3 regions of the Pseudoclavibacter chungangensis genome follow, and region 3 is predicted to be linked to each of the others. Evidence: predicted binding sites of a transcription regulator. Region 3 holds the regulator's gene; each other region holds the start of a gene.
What was found. Region 3 encodes HrcA, which represses chaperone genes, less so after heat shock. Its sites were predicted from a motif close to TTNGCACTCGNNNNNNNCGAGTGCNAA; they were not measured.
Positions count from the first base shown of each region.

Region 1: the regulator HrcA is predicted to act here: its motif matches at 2,310-2,336, upstream of groL (chaperonin GroEL).
Region 2: the regulator HrcA is predicted to act here: its motif matches at 2,497-2,523, upstream of groES (co-chaperone GroES).

Region 1 is NZ_JACCFV010000001.1:572,481-576,500, forward strand. Features, by position in the region: gene msrB (peptide-methionine (R)-S-oxide reductase MsrB) at 68-472, opposite strand; gene HNR16_RS02490 (DUF3263 domain-containing protein) at 578-904, shown strand; gene HNR16_RS02495 (LytR C-terminal domain-containing protein) at 911-1,465, shown strand; gene HNR16_RS02500 (cold-shock protein) at 1,991-2,206, shown strand; gene groL (chaperonin GroEL) at 2,414-4,020, shown strand, end outside.
Region 2 is NZ_JACCFV010000001.1:370,247-374,266, reverse strand. Features, by position in the region: gene guaB (IMP dehydrogenase) at 1-928, opposite strand, end outside; gene rarD (EamA family transporter RarD) at 1,159-2,076, opposite strand; gene groES (co-chaperone GroES) at 2,169-2,462, opposite strand; gene HNR16_RS01620 (class I SAM-dependent methyltransferase) at 2,659-3,858, shown strand; gene HNR16_RS01615 (hypothetical protein) at 3,955-4,020, opposite strand, start outside.
Region 3 is NZ_JACCFV010000001.1:1,173,943-1,177,962, forward strand. Features, by position in the region: gene hemW (radical SAM family heme chaperone HemW) at 1-226, shown strand, start outside; gene HNR16_RS18750 (DUF4870 domain-containing protein) at 300-1,154, opposite strand; gene hrcA (heat-inducible transcriptional repressor HrcA) at 1,338-2,363, shown strand; gene dnaJ (molecular chaperone DnaJ) at 2,419-3,510, shown strand; gene HNR16_RS05260 (16S rRNA (uracil(1498)-N(3))-methyltransferase) at 3,512-4,020, shown strand, end outside.

The DNA.
Region 1 (4,020 bases), 600 kb from region 3:
GAGGACGCCAGAAACTGCCGTTTTCACGCGCGATCCGTGGTCTGCGGCGGTACGACCGCCGCACCGGTCAGTCGCCGGGCTCGAACCCGAGCGAGAGCGAGTTCATGCAGTACCGGTCACCCGTCGGCGTCCCGAACCCGTCCGGGAACACGTGACCGAGGTGTGAGCCGCACCTCGCGCAACGGACCTCGGTGCGCACCATGCCGAGCGAGCGGTCCTCGAGCAACTGCACGGCCTCGGGGCGCACGGCCTCGTAGAAGCTCGGCCAGCCGCAGCCGGAGTCGAACTTCGTTCCGCTCCGGAACAGCTCCGCGCCGCAGGCCCGGCACGTGTACAGGCCGGCCCGCTCCTCGTCGAGCAGTTCGCCCGTGAAGGCGCGCTCCGTACCCGCTTCGCGCAGCACGTGATACTCCTCGGGGCTCAGGGCCTCGCGCCACTCGTGTTCCGGACGCTGCACGTCGTACTCGCTCATGGATGCCTCGACTTCCCGGCGGGGAGGATCGCCGTTCGGCGATTCTACGCGCGCCGTCCCGAGTGGACGCTCACCGCGCAATACACTGTCGCCACCGGAGGTGTCATGGCGGAGTCGAGCGAACGCGATGCGGCCGTCGTCGGCGCGCACCGCGATCTGACGCCCCTCGAGGTCGACGTCCTCCGGTTCGAGGAGGAGAATCCGCGACACACCTCGCTCAAAGAGGAGCGCATCCGCCGTCGCTTCGACCGCTCCGCCGCCCAGTACTACCAAATCCTCGGTACGCTCATCGAGGACCCGGACGCGCTCGCGTACGATCCGGTGCTGATCGCCCGACTCCGTCGGCTCCGTGACTCGCGGTCCGAACGACGTGAGGAACGGCGTCGACAGCGGTTCGACAGTGCCGCTCCCCGATTCGACAAGGCCCGGTAGACCAACGTGAAGTACCCGAAGGATCGTTTCGACGACATCCCGCCGTCCATCGACCGGCGCGGCGCCCACCGTGCCCCGCGAACGCGTGCCGCGAAGATCGCCGCGTGGCTCTGGGGCCTCGCCGCGGTCGTCGTCCTCGTCGGCGTCGCCGTCGTCGGCATGTTCGTGATCGATGGTGTCGTGTCGGCGGGACAGAACGCCGCCGAGCCGACCGCGACGGAGACGACGGCCGCGCCCGCCGAGGGCGCACCCCAGGAGGCGGCGCCCGCCGAGCCCGCTCGGGACCCTGCGGTGCCCGTCACGGTGCTGAACGGGACGGCGCAGGCCGGTGTCGCGGGCTCGACGAGCGAGAAACTCTCCGGGCTCGGGTGGAACGTCGTCACGACCGGCGACGCCGACAACGACGAGCACACGGCGAGTGTCGTCTACTACGGCGACGCGGCCGACGAGGGCGCGGCGCTGGCACTCGTGCAGGATCTCGGTGGCGGCACGGCCACACTCGACCCCGCCCAGGCGAGCGCGGGAACGATCACCGTCGTCATCGGCACCGACCTGGCCTGATCCCCGGCGTCCGCACGGGCGCACGGTGACCCCGTCGGCGTCCCCGGGCGCCGGGTCGACGGACGTGCGGTCGAGTGGCGCGGTGGCCGTGCCGTGTGGTCCTGCGTCCCGCAGGGGCCTCGGTCGACGCGGCACTCGATCGACGAGGCCACGGGCATGGGGTCGGCCGTCCGCGCGTGCGTCGGATTCCCGGCCGTGCGATTCCCGTGCTCGTGGGGAGGGGCCGTCGTCGTCTCCGCGGTGTCGGCGACGATTTGTGGACGCGGTCGAACTGTTCCAGTCGAGCCCCATGAGGGCGCTGATTGCTGAACGAGACGTTTCGTCGGACCGGGTCCGGGGTGCCCGGAGTTTCCGGGGCACCGCGCCCCATCAGTCACACTGGTTACTTCAGTCTCATCTGCATCATTCATGCGTTTTAGACTCGACCCGCTCCGAGGTGGGCGCGGCACCTGGTGCAGTTTGCTCGGCGGGGGTCCCCGGCGCGTTGTGTCCGGGGGAGGAACACAGCAGTTATTGGGAGTGACAATGGCGAACGGGACCGTCAAGTGGTTCAACGCTGAAAAGGGCTACGGCTTCATCACCGTCGACGGCGATGAAGGTGGCGCGCAGCAGGACGTCTTCGTCCACTACAAGGCCATCGAGATGCAGGGTTACCGTGTGCTCGAAGAGGGCCAGAAGGTCGAGTTCGAGATCGGTGCCGGTGCCAAGGGGCCGCAGGCCGAGGCGGTTCACCCACTCTGATCGATCCGACCACGTGGCGGCGTCCCTCGTTCGAGGGGCGCCGCTTCGTCGTTCCCGGTGCCGTCCGCGGTGCGCGAACGCCCCGGCGCGCGCCCGGCGTTCGCTTGCACTCTCCATGCGCGAGTGCCAAGATTGTTTTGTCACTCTCGTGGAGGGAGTGCCAGTCTACGAACGTCATGTCACGTCCGGAAAGGACGAAGTACCCATATGTCGAAGATCATCGCCTTTGATGAAGAGGCCCGCCGCGGTCTCGAGCGTGGCCTGAACACGCTCGCCGACGCGGTCAAGGTCACCCTCGGCCCGCGCGGCCGCAACGTCGTTCTCGAGAAGAAGTGGGGCGCGCCCACCATCACGAACGACGGCGTCTCCATCGCCAAGGAGATCGAGCTCGAGGAGCCCTTCGAGAAGATCGGCGCCGAGCTCGTCAAGGAGGTCGCGAAGAAGACCGACGACGTCGCCGGTGACGGCACGACGACGGCGACCGTCCTCGCCCAGGCACTCGTCCGCGAGGGCCTCCGCAACGTGGCCGCGGGCGCCGACCCCATCACGCTCAAGCGCGGCATCGAGAAGGCCGTCGAGGCCGTCACGGCCGAGCTGCTTTCCTCCGCCAAGGAGGTCGAGACCAAGGAGCAGATCGCTGCGACCGCGTCCATCTCGGCCGCCGACCCGCAGATCGGCGAGATCATCGCCGAGGCGATCGACAAGGTCGGCAAGGAGGGCGTCGTCACCGTCGAGGAGTCGAACACCTTCGGCACGACGCTCGAGCTCACCGAGGGCATGCGCTTCGACAAGGGCTACCTGTCGCAGTACTTCGTGACGGACCCCGAGCGCCAGGAAGCCGTCTTCGAGGACCCCTACATCCTCATCGTCAACAGCAAGATCTCGAACATCAAGGACCTCCTCCCGGTCCTCGACAAGGTCATCCAGTCGGGCAAGCCGCTGCTGATCATCGCCGAGGACGTCGACGGTGAGGCGCTCGCGACGCTCGTCGTGAACAAGATCCGTGGCAACCTGAAGACCGTCGCCGTCAAGGCGCCCGGCTTCGGCGACCGCCGCAAGGCCATGCTGCAGGACATCGCGATCCTCACGGGCGGACAGGTCATCTCCGAGGAGGTCGGCCTCAAGCTCGAGAACGCCACGGTCGACCTGCTCGGTCGTGCGCGCAAGATCGTCGTCACGAAGGACGAGACCACGATCATCGAGGGCGCCGGTGACCCCGAGGCCCTCGCGGGTCGCGTCGCCCAGATCCGCGGCGAGATCGCGAACACCGACTCCGACTACGACCGCGAGAAGCTCCAGGAGCGCCTCGCGAAGCTCGCCGGTGGCGTGGCCGTCATCAAGGCCGGTGCCGCGACCGAGGTCGAGCTCAAGGAGCGCAAGCACCGCATCGAGGACGCCGTCCGCAACGCGAAGGCCGCCGTCGAGGAGGGCATCGTCGCCGGTGGTGGCGTCGCCCTCATCCAGTCGGGTGAGAAGGCCCTCGCGGCCCTCGACCTGCACGGTGACGAGGCCACCGGGGCGAACATCGTCAAGGTCGCCGTCGACGCACCGCTCAAGCAGATCGCGCTCAACGCGGGCCTCGAGCCCGGTGTCGTGGCCGAGAAGGTTCGCGGCCTCGAGGCCGGTCACGGCCTCAACGCAGCGACGGGTGAGTACGTCGACATGATCCAGGCCGGCATCCTCGACCCGGTGAAGGTCACGCGCTCGGCGCTGCAGAACGCCGCGTCGATCGCCGGTCTGTTCCTCACGACCGAGGCCGTCGTCGCTGACAAGCCCGAGAAGGCTGCTCCGGCCGCCGGCGCGCCCGACATGGG
Region 2 (4,020 bases), 800 kb from region 3:
AGCCGGGGCCGACGCCGACCTTGACCGCGTCGACCCCCGCGTCGACGAGCGCCTGCGCGCCCTCGCGGGTCGCGATGTTGCCACCGATCACGTCGACACCGCGCGTCGCCGGGTCGTTCTTGAGTCGGCGGATCATGTCGAGCACGCCGGCCGACTGGCCGTTCGCCGTGTCGACGACGAGCACGTCGACGCCCGCGTCGATGAGCGACGTAGCGCGCTGCCAGCCGTCGCCGAAGAATCCGATCGCGGCACCGACCCGCAGGCGCCCCTCGCCGTCCTTCGTCGCGAGCGGGTACTTGTCGCTCTTCTCGAAGTCCTTGACCGTGATGAGGCCCTTGAGCCGACCCGCCTCGTCGACGAGCGGCAGCTTCTCGATGCGGTGCTTGCCGAGCAGCCGGAACGCGTCGTCACCGGAGATGCCGACGGGGGCCGTGATGAGCCCCTCGCGCGTCATGACGTCGCTGACCTTCGTCGTCGCCATGTCGCGGTCGTCGACGAAGCGCATGTCACGGTTCGAGATGACCCCGACGAGCGTGCCATCACGTTCGACGACGGGCAGGCCCGAGATGCGGTACTCGGCGCACACGCGCTCCACGTCCGCGACCGTCGCGTCGGGCCCCGTCGTCACGGGATTCGTGACCATACCCGACTCGCTGCGCTTGACGCGGTCGACCATCTCGACCTGGTGATCGATCGAGAGGTTGCGGTGCAGGATCCCGAGGCCGCCCTGGCGGGCCATGGCGATCGCCATGCGCGACTCGGTCACGGTGTCCATCGCGGCCGAGATGAGGGGGACGTGGAGGTCGATGTTGCGGGTCAGCCTGGTGGAGGTGTCGACTTCGGAGGGGATGACGTCGGTGTGCCCGGGCAGGAGCAGCACGTCGTCGTAGGTCAACCCGGTGAGGGAGAACGGGTCGTGTTCGGTCATGGCAACCACCATTCGTTCGCGTCGGGAGCGGCCTCGCGTGCCTGCGAACGACAACGTCCCGTGTCACCGCGGCATTCCGCGCGCGCGGGCCGCTGCGACCGGTCACCATCGAGCAGGCGTACGAGCGCGAACCGACCGGGTCGGACCGTGAGGTCCGGGCGGTCCACGATGGGACGAGCGTACTCGTCGGCGCGAGCGCCCGCCAACCCGGGCACCGCGCCGCGCCGCGGTCACAGCGGCGGGTCGCTCGGTGCGGCGCGTCGGCGTCGGTTCTCGAGGGCGAGGTCGACCGTGAACAGGACGAGCGCGGCCCACACGATCGCGAAGCCGACCCAACGCTCGGCGGGCATCGCCTCGTGGAACACCCGCACGCCGATGACGAACTGGAGGCTCGGCGCGAGGTACTGCATGAGGGCGATCTCGACGAGCGTCAGCCGCTTCGCCGCCGCCGCGAACAGCAGGAGCGGGAGCGCCGTGACGATGCCCGACGCGACGAGGAGTCCCGTGTGCAGCGGTCCGTTCGCGCCGAACGTGATGCCGGTCGTGAGGGCCGCGACCACGAGGCACCCGATGCCGATCGGGACGATGAGGCTCGTCTCGACCAGCAGCCCCGGAACGACGCCGACGCGCGGCCCGACCCGCTTCTTCACGAGGCCGTACAGACCGAACGAGAGCGCGAGCCCGATGGCGATGAGCGGCAGCTGCCCGTAGCCGACCGCGAGGACGACGAGCGCGACGACCGCGAGGCCCACCGCGGCCCATTGCAGGGGGCGGAGCCGTTCGCGCTCGACGACGAGCGCGAGGACGATCGACACGAGCGGGTTGAGGAAGTAGCCGAGGGCGCCCTCGACCGTGTGGCCCGTCGTGACCGCGGTCACGTAGAGCAGCCAGTTGACGGCGACGAGGAGGCCCGCGATGCCGAGTGTGACGACGATGCGACGGTCTCGGACGAGTTCGCGCAGTTCGGCGACGCCGCCGCGCAGGCAGACGAGCAGGAGCACCCCGAAGACGACGCTGAACAGGATGCGCCAGCCGATGAGTTCCACCGCGCTCGTGGGCGCCGTGAGTGCGATGTAGAGCGGCAGGAATCCCCAGAGCCCGTAGGCGCCGATCGCGAGGAGGAATCCGGAGCGGGGGGACGGCGTCACCCCGGCAGCCTACGCCCGGCGCGGGCGACCGCTCGAACGGCGACGGCGGCCAGGCACATGCCTGGCCGCCGTCGAACGCGGGTGCGGGATCGTCAGCCGATCTTCGCGAGCACGTCGCGAGCCGAGAGCACGAGGTACTCGCCGCCGCCGTACTTGACCTCGGTGCCGCCGTACTTCGAGTAGATCACCTTGTCGCCGACCTGCACGTCGAGCGGGACGCGGTTGCCGTTGTCGTCGATGCGGCCGGGTCCGACCGCGACGACCTCGCCCTCCTGGGGCTTCTCCTTGGCGGTGTCGGGGATGACGAGTCCCGACGCCGTCGTCTGCTCGGCCTCGAGCTGCTGGATGACGATGCGATCTTCGAGCGGCTGGATGTTCACCGACACGTTTGACCTCTTTCTGAAGTACGAAGTTCGAGAGTTAGCACCCGCACGTGGAGAGTGCTAACACGAGTGTATGACGAGGCGCCCGCTGCGGGCAACGTGGACGCACCGCGTCGCGTCCGCCGAGAGCGGACGCGACGCGGCACACGCCCCGGCCGGACACCGCTCGCGTGCGGCCGGCCGCCGGTAGCGTGGTGGCGTGGACCGTCAAGATCTCATCGCCCTGCTCACCCCCGAGGGGATGGCGCTCCTGCGCTCCCCCGACACCGTCGACGACGAGCGCGATGTCGTGCGCCTCGTGTCCCGCCTCCGCGCCGCTGGGCACGATGCCCGTCTCGTCTCCGCCGTGCTCACCCAGGTGCGCCTGCGGCGACGGGCCGAGGAGAAGTTCGGGCCGTTCGCGGAGCGCATGCTGTTCACGGAGGACGGCCTGCAGCAGGCCACCCGCCTCCAGGTCGCCGCGCACCACGCGAACCGGTTCCGCACCGCGGGCGTCCGCACGCTCGCGGACCTCGGCTGCGGCATCGGTGCCGACTCGCTCGCGTTCGCGTCGCTCGGGTTCGAGCTCGTCGCGGTCGATGCCGACGAGGTGACGGCGGCGGTCGCGACCCACAACCTCGCGATGTTCGAGGACGTCGAGGTGCGCCACGGACGAGCCGAGGATCAGGACCTCGAGCCGTTCGACGGCCTCTGGTTCGATCCGGCGAGGCGCGAGTCGGCCGAGGGCCGCACACGACGGTTGCACCGCCCGGACGACTGGTCGCCGCCCGTCGACTGGATTCTCGGGCTCGCCGACGAGCACGTCCTCGGCGTGAAGCTCGCCCCCGGCATCGACCACGAGCTGCTCCCGCCGGCCGATCGGGCCGAGACGCAGTGGGTGTCGGTCGACGGGCAGCTCGTCGAGGCGACGGTGTGGGCGGGTGGGGCGCAGCGCGCCGGCGTGGGCCGCTCCGCACTCGTGCTCGGGCGCGCCGGGTCGAACGAGCTCGTCGGGACGGGGGCCGCCGAGGACGTGCCCGTGGCGGCGCTCGGCGCGTTCCTGCACGAGCCGGATGCCGCGGTGATCCGCTCGCGGCTCATCGGCGACCTCGCCCGGCGCATCGACGCGCACATGATCGCACCCGACATCGCCTGGATGACGACGGACGACGAGGTCCGCTCACCGTTCGCGCAGTCGTTCCGGGTGCTCGAGGTGCTGCCGCTGCACGTGCCGAACATCAAACGCGAGCTCCGTGCGCGAGGGATCGGCCGGCTCGAGATCAAGAAGCGCGGGGTCGACGTGGACCCCGCCGAGTTCCGGACCCGGCTCGACCTCCGCGGCGACGGCGACGCGACGCTCGTGCTCACGCGCGTCGGCGACGAGCGCAAGGCGATCCTGACGGAACGCATCGGCGGCTGAACGCCCGTCCGCCCCACGCCACGTGCGTCGGCGGAACGCGAACGGCGCACCACCCCGGGTGGTGCGCCGTTCGTGCGCGCGTCGCGTCCGCTCGCGTCAGCCGACGGCGAGGATGACGATGACGGTCACGATCGCGACGAGTGCAGCGACCGCTCCCGCGCC
Region 3 (4,020 bases):
GGTCGGTCGTGAGGTGCTCGACGAGGCCACCAAGCGATTCGAGCGCATCATGCTCGGCGTCCGCTTGCGGGAGGGGCTCGACGTGTCGCTCCTCGACGACCGCGGCCCCGTCGCGGGCCTCATCGCGGACGGCCTCGTCGAGGCCCCCGCGGCGTTCGCCGGCCGACTCGTGCCGACGCTCCGCGGGCGGCTCATGGCCGACGCGATCGCGCGCAGACTCGTGTGAACCAGCTCGCGCGCCGCCCCGACGGGGCGACGCGCGAGGTGGATCGTCCACGGGCGTCCGCGGACGCTGGTGGTCAGGCGATGAAGCGGAACGTCCAGGGGTAGCGGTAGGGGCGACCCGTGCTGTTCACCTGGACGCCGCCCATGATCGCGAACACGATGTTCAGGATGGACAGTGCGAACCCGGCGAAGACGACCACGAAGGCGAGCGGCGGGATGATGAACGTCACGATGACGTTCAGGACGCCGATCGCCGCACCGGCGATGACGACCGTTATGCCCCAGTTCGTCGCCTCCTTGCCCTCGCTGTCGGCGAGGCCACCCCGGTCGCGCGTGACGAGCCACAGGATGAGCGGGCCGAGCACGCCCACGATGTTGAGCAGGTGCGCGAACATGCCGATCTGTCGTTGGCTCGCGTCGGCGGGCGCGGATGCGTACGGCGAGCCCTGCGGCTGGCCACCGTAGGGCGGCTGGCCACCGTAGGGCGGCTGGCCGGCGTAGGGCGGTTGGCCGCCGTACGGTGCGCCCTGCTGGGGTGGGGCGCCGTAAGGGGAGCCCTGCTGCGGCTGGCCACCGTAAGGGGAGCCCTGCTGCGGCTGTCCACCGTAAGGGGAGCCCTGCTGCGGCTGCCCGCCGTAAGGGGAGCCCTGCTGCGGCTGCCCGCCGTAAGGGGAGCCCTGCTGCGGCTGCCCGCCAGAGGGCGAGCCCTGCTGCGGCGGGGCGCCGAACGATGAATCCTGCTGGGTCGAGGCGGCAGGTGCGGCCTCGTTCTTCCGGATGTCCGGCGGCGCCCCGGTCGTCGGCGCTGCGCCGTGAGCGGACACCTGTGGGTCGGCGGGAGCGCCGGGCTGCGAGCCGTACGGGCCGCCGGCATCCTGCCCGTTCGTGCCGTTCGGCTGCGAATCGTTGTGGTTCAGTGGGTCGGACACGGGGATCCCCTCGTTCGATCCGGCATCCGCGGATGCCGTGGTGCTGTGCTCCACGACGGCCGTTTCCGAAGCCGTCGGCATCAGCATGCCACGAGTCGGAACACGGCACGCTCGCCGTGGCGCGATAGGATTGGCACTCTGGCGCATGGAGTGCCAGTCAGCGGTGAAGGCCGGAGGTGCAGCATGGTTTCCGAGCGGAGCCTCGAGGTGCTCCGGGTCATCGTGAGCGACTACATCACGAACCGCGAGCCGGTCGGGTCGAAGTCCATCTCCGAACGCCATGCCTTCGGCGTCTCCGCGGCGACGATCCGCAACGACATGGCGCAGCTCGAGGAGGCCGAGCTCATCGCGGCACCCCACACCTCCTCGGGCCGGGTGCCGACCGACAAGGGGTACCGGCTCTTCGTCGACCGTCTCGCCGACCTGCGCCCGCTCTCGAGCGCCCAGCGTCGGGCGATCGAGTCGTTCCTCGGCGGATCGAGCGACCTCGAGGAGACGCTGCGCCGTTCGGTCCGCTCGCTCGCGCAGCTCACGAACGGCCTCGCGATCGTCCAGTACCCGTCGCTCGCGCGGGCGAGCATCCACCACGTCGATTTCGTCCGCCTGAGCGAACGTCGCGTCCTCACGATCGTCATCACCGACTCGGGGCGGGTCGAACAGCGCATCGGCGAACTCGCCGAGCCGATCTCGGACGAACTGCTCTATACGCTCCGCGAGCGCTTCGCCGAGCGCCTCATCGGACGTCGCCTCGAGCAGGCCGTCGCCGAGCTGCGCGACGTCTCGGGCATCCTCCCCGAGGCCGATGCGGCCTTCGTCGCGCCGATCGTCGTGAACCTCCTCGAACAGGTGCTCGCCAACCGTCAGGACCGCGTCGTCACCGCCGGTGCCGCGAATCTCGCGCGCACCGAGCAGGACTTCCCCTCCACGATCCTTCCCGTCCTCGAGGCGATCGAGGAGCAGGTCGTGCTGCTGCGGCTCATGACCGAACTCGGTGACGACGGCGGCGTCGCCGTGTCCATCGGCCGCGAGAACGCGTACGAGGGGTTCGGGGAGACCTCGATCCTCAGCACCTCGTACTCGAGTGACGGAGCACACGCACGCCTCGGCGTGCTCGGCCCCACACGCATGGACTACCAGCACAACATGGTCGCGGTGCGAGCCGTCGCCCGCTACCTGTCCCGCATCCTGGGCGACGGTCACCGCGACTGATCGTCGCGCACGTCCCCACCGACCACCCGTCGAACACCATGAAGGAGTTGCCCACGTGGCAGACCACTACGAGACCCTCGGCGTGAGCCGTGACGCCTCGTCCGACGACATCAAGAAGGCATATCGCCGACTCGCCCGCGAACTGCACCCCGATGTGAACCCCTCGCCCGAGGCGGCGGAACAGTTCAAGGCCGTCACGTACGCCTACGACACCCTGAGCGACCCGCAGCGCAGGCGGCAGTACGACCAGGGCGGTGGCCAGGCCGGCGGGTTCGGCTTCGGCGACATCTTCGAGACCTTCTTCGGGCAGGCGTCCGGTGGCGGCCGCCGCGGCCCCCGCTCCCGCGCGGAACGCGGCCAGGACGCGCTCGTGCGCGTCGAGCTGGATCTCGACGAGGTCATCTTCGGCACGCACCGTGATGTCAAGGTCACGACCGCCGTCGTGTGCGAGGACTGCCACGGGTCGTGCTGCGCCCCCGGCACCTCTCCCGTCACGTGCACCGTCTGCGGCGGGACGGGCAGCGTCCAGCAGCAGGTCCGCTCGATCCTCGGTATGATCGTGACGCAGCAGGCGTGCACGAACTGCCGCGGCTACGGCACCGTGATCGAGCACCCGTGCCCGACCTGCTCGGGGCAGGGGCGCGTCCGCAGCGAGGTCACGATCCCCGTCGACATCCCCGCCGGGGTGGACTCGGGGCTTCGGATCCGCCTCCCCGGGCAGGGCGAGGCCGGGCCGGCGGGTGGGGCGAACGGTGACCTCTTCCTCGAGATCCGGGTGCGCCCCCACGAGGTCTTCTCCCGCGACGGCGACGATCTGCGGTGCGTCCTCGAGGTCTCGATGGTCGATGCGATCCTCGGGACGTCGACCACGCTGCAGGCACTCGACGGCGATGCGGAGCTCGAGGTGCCCTCGGGCGTCCAGTCGGGCGAGGTGCTCACGATCAAGGGCCGGGGCATCATGCGGCTGCAGTCGACCGTGCGCGGCGACCTCGACGTCGCCATCCAGGTCGTGACGCCGACGAAGGTCGACGGGCGCGCGAGGGAGCTGCTCGCGCAGTTCGCCGAGCGCACGAAGCCCGAGGGCCCGAGGCTCGTCCGCGAACGACAGGGACTCTTCTCGAAGATCCGCGACCGGTTCGGTCGCTGACGTGGCCTGGCTCTACGTCGCCGACGACCTCGATGCGGCGCTCGGGGTCGGGGACCGCGCATCCCTCACGGGGGAGGAGGCCCGCCATGCCGCGTCGGTCGCCCGCGTGCGCGTCGGCGAGCGGATCACGATCTCCGACGGTCGTGGTCTCGGCGTGAGCGGTCCTGTCGCGGCGGCCGACCGCGACCGGGTCACGATCACGGTCGAGACCATCGTGCGCGACGAGCCGGCGCGCCGGACGCTGCGTCTCGTGCAGGCGCTCGCGAAGGGTGGTCGGGACGAGCTCGCGATCCAGTCCGCGACGGAACTCGGTGTCGACGAGATCGTTCCGTGGCAGGCAGCGCGCAGCGTGTCGAGATGGGACGCCGCCAAGCGCGGGAAGGCACTCGCACGCTGGCGCGGCATCGTGCGCGAGGCCGCGAAACAGAGCATCAGGCTGACGATCCCGACGGTCCTCGAGCCCGTCGACACCGCGCACCTCGCCGACGACTGCGCCGACGAGCGTGCCGA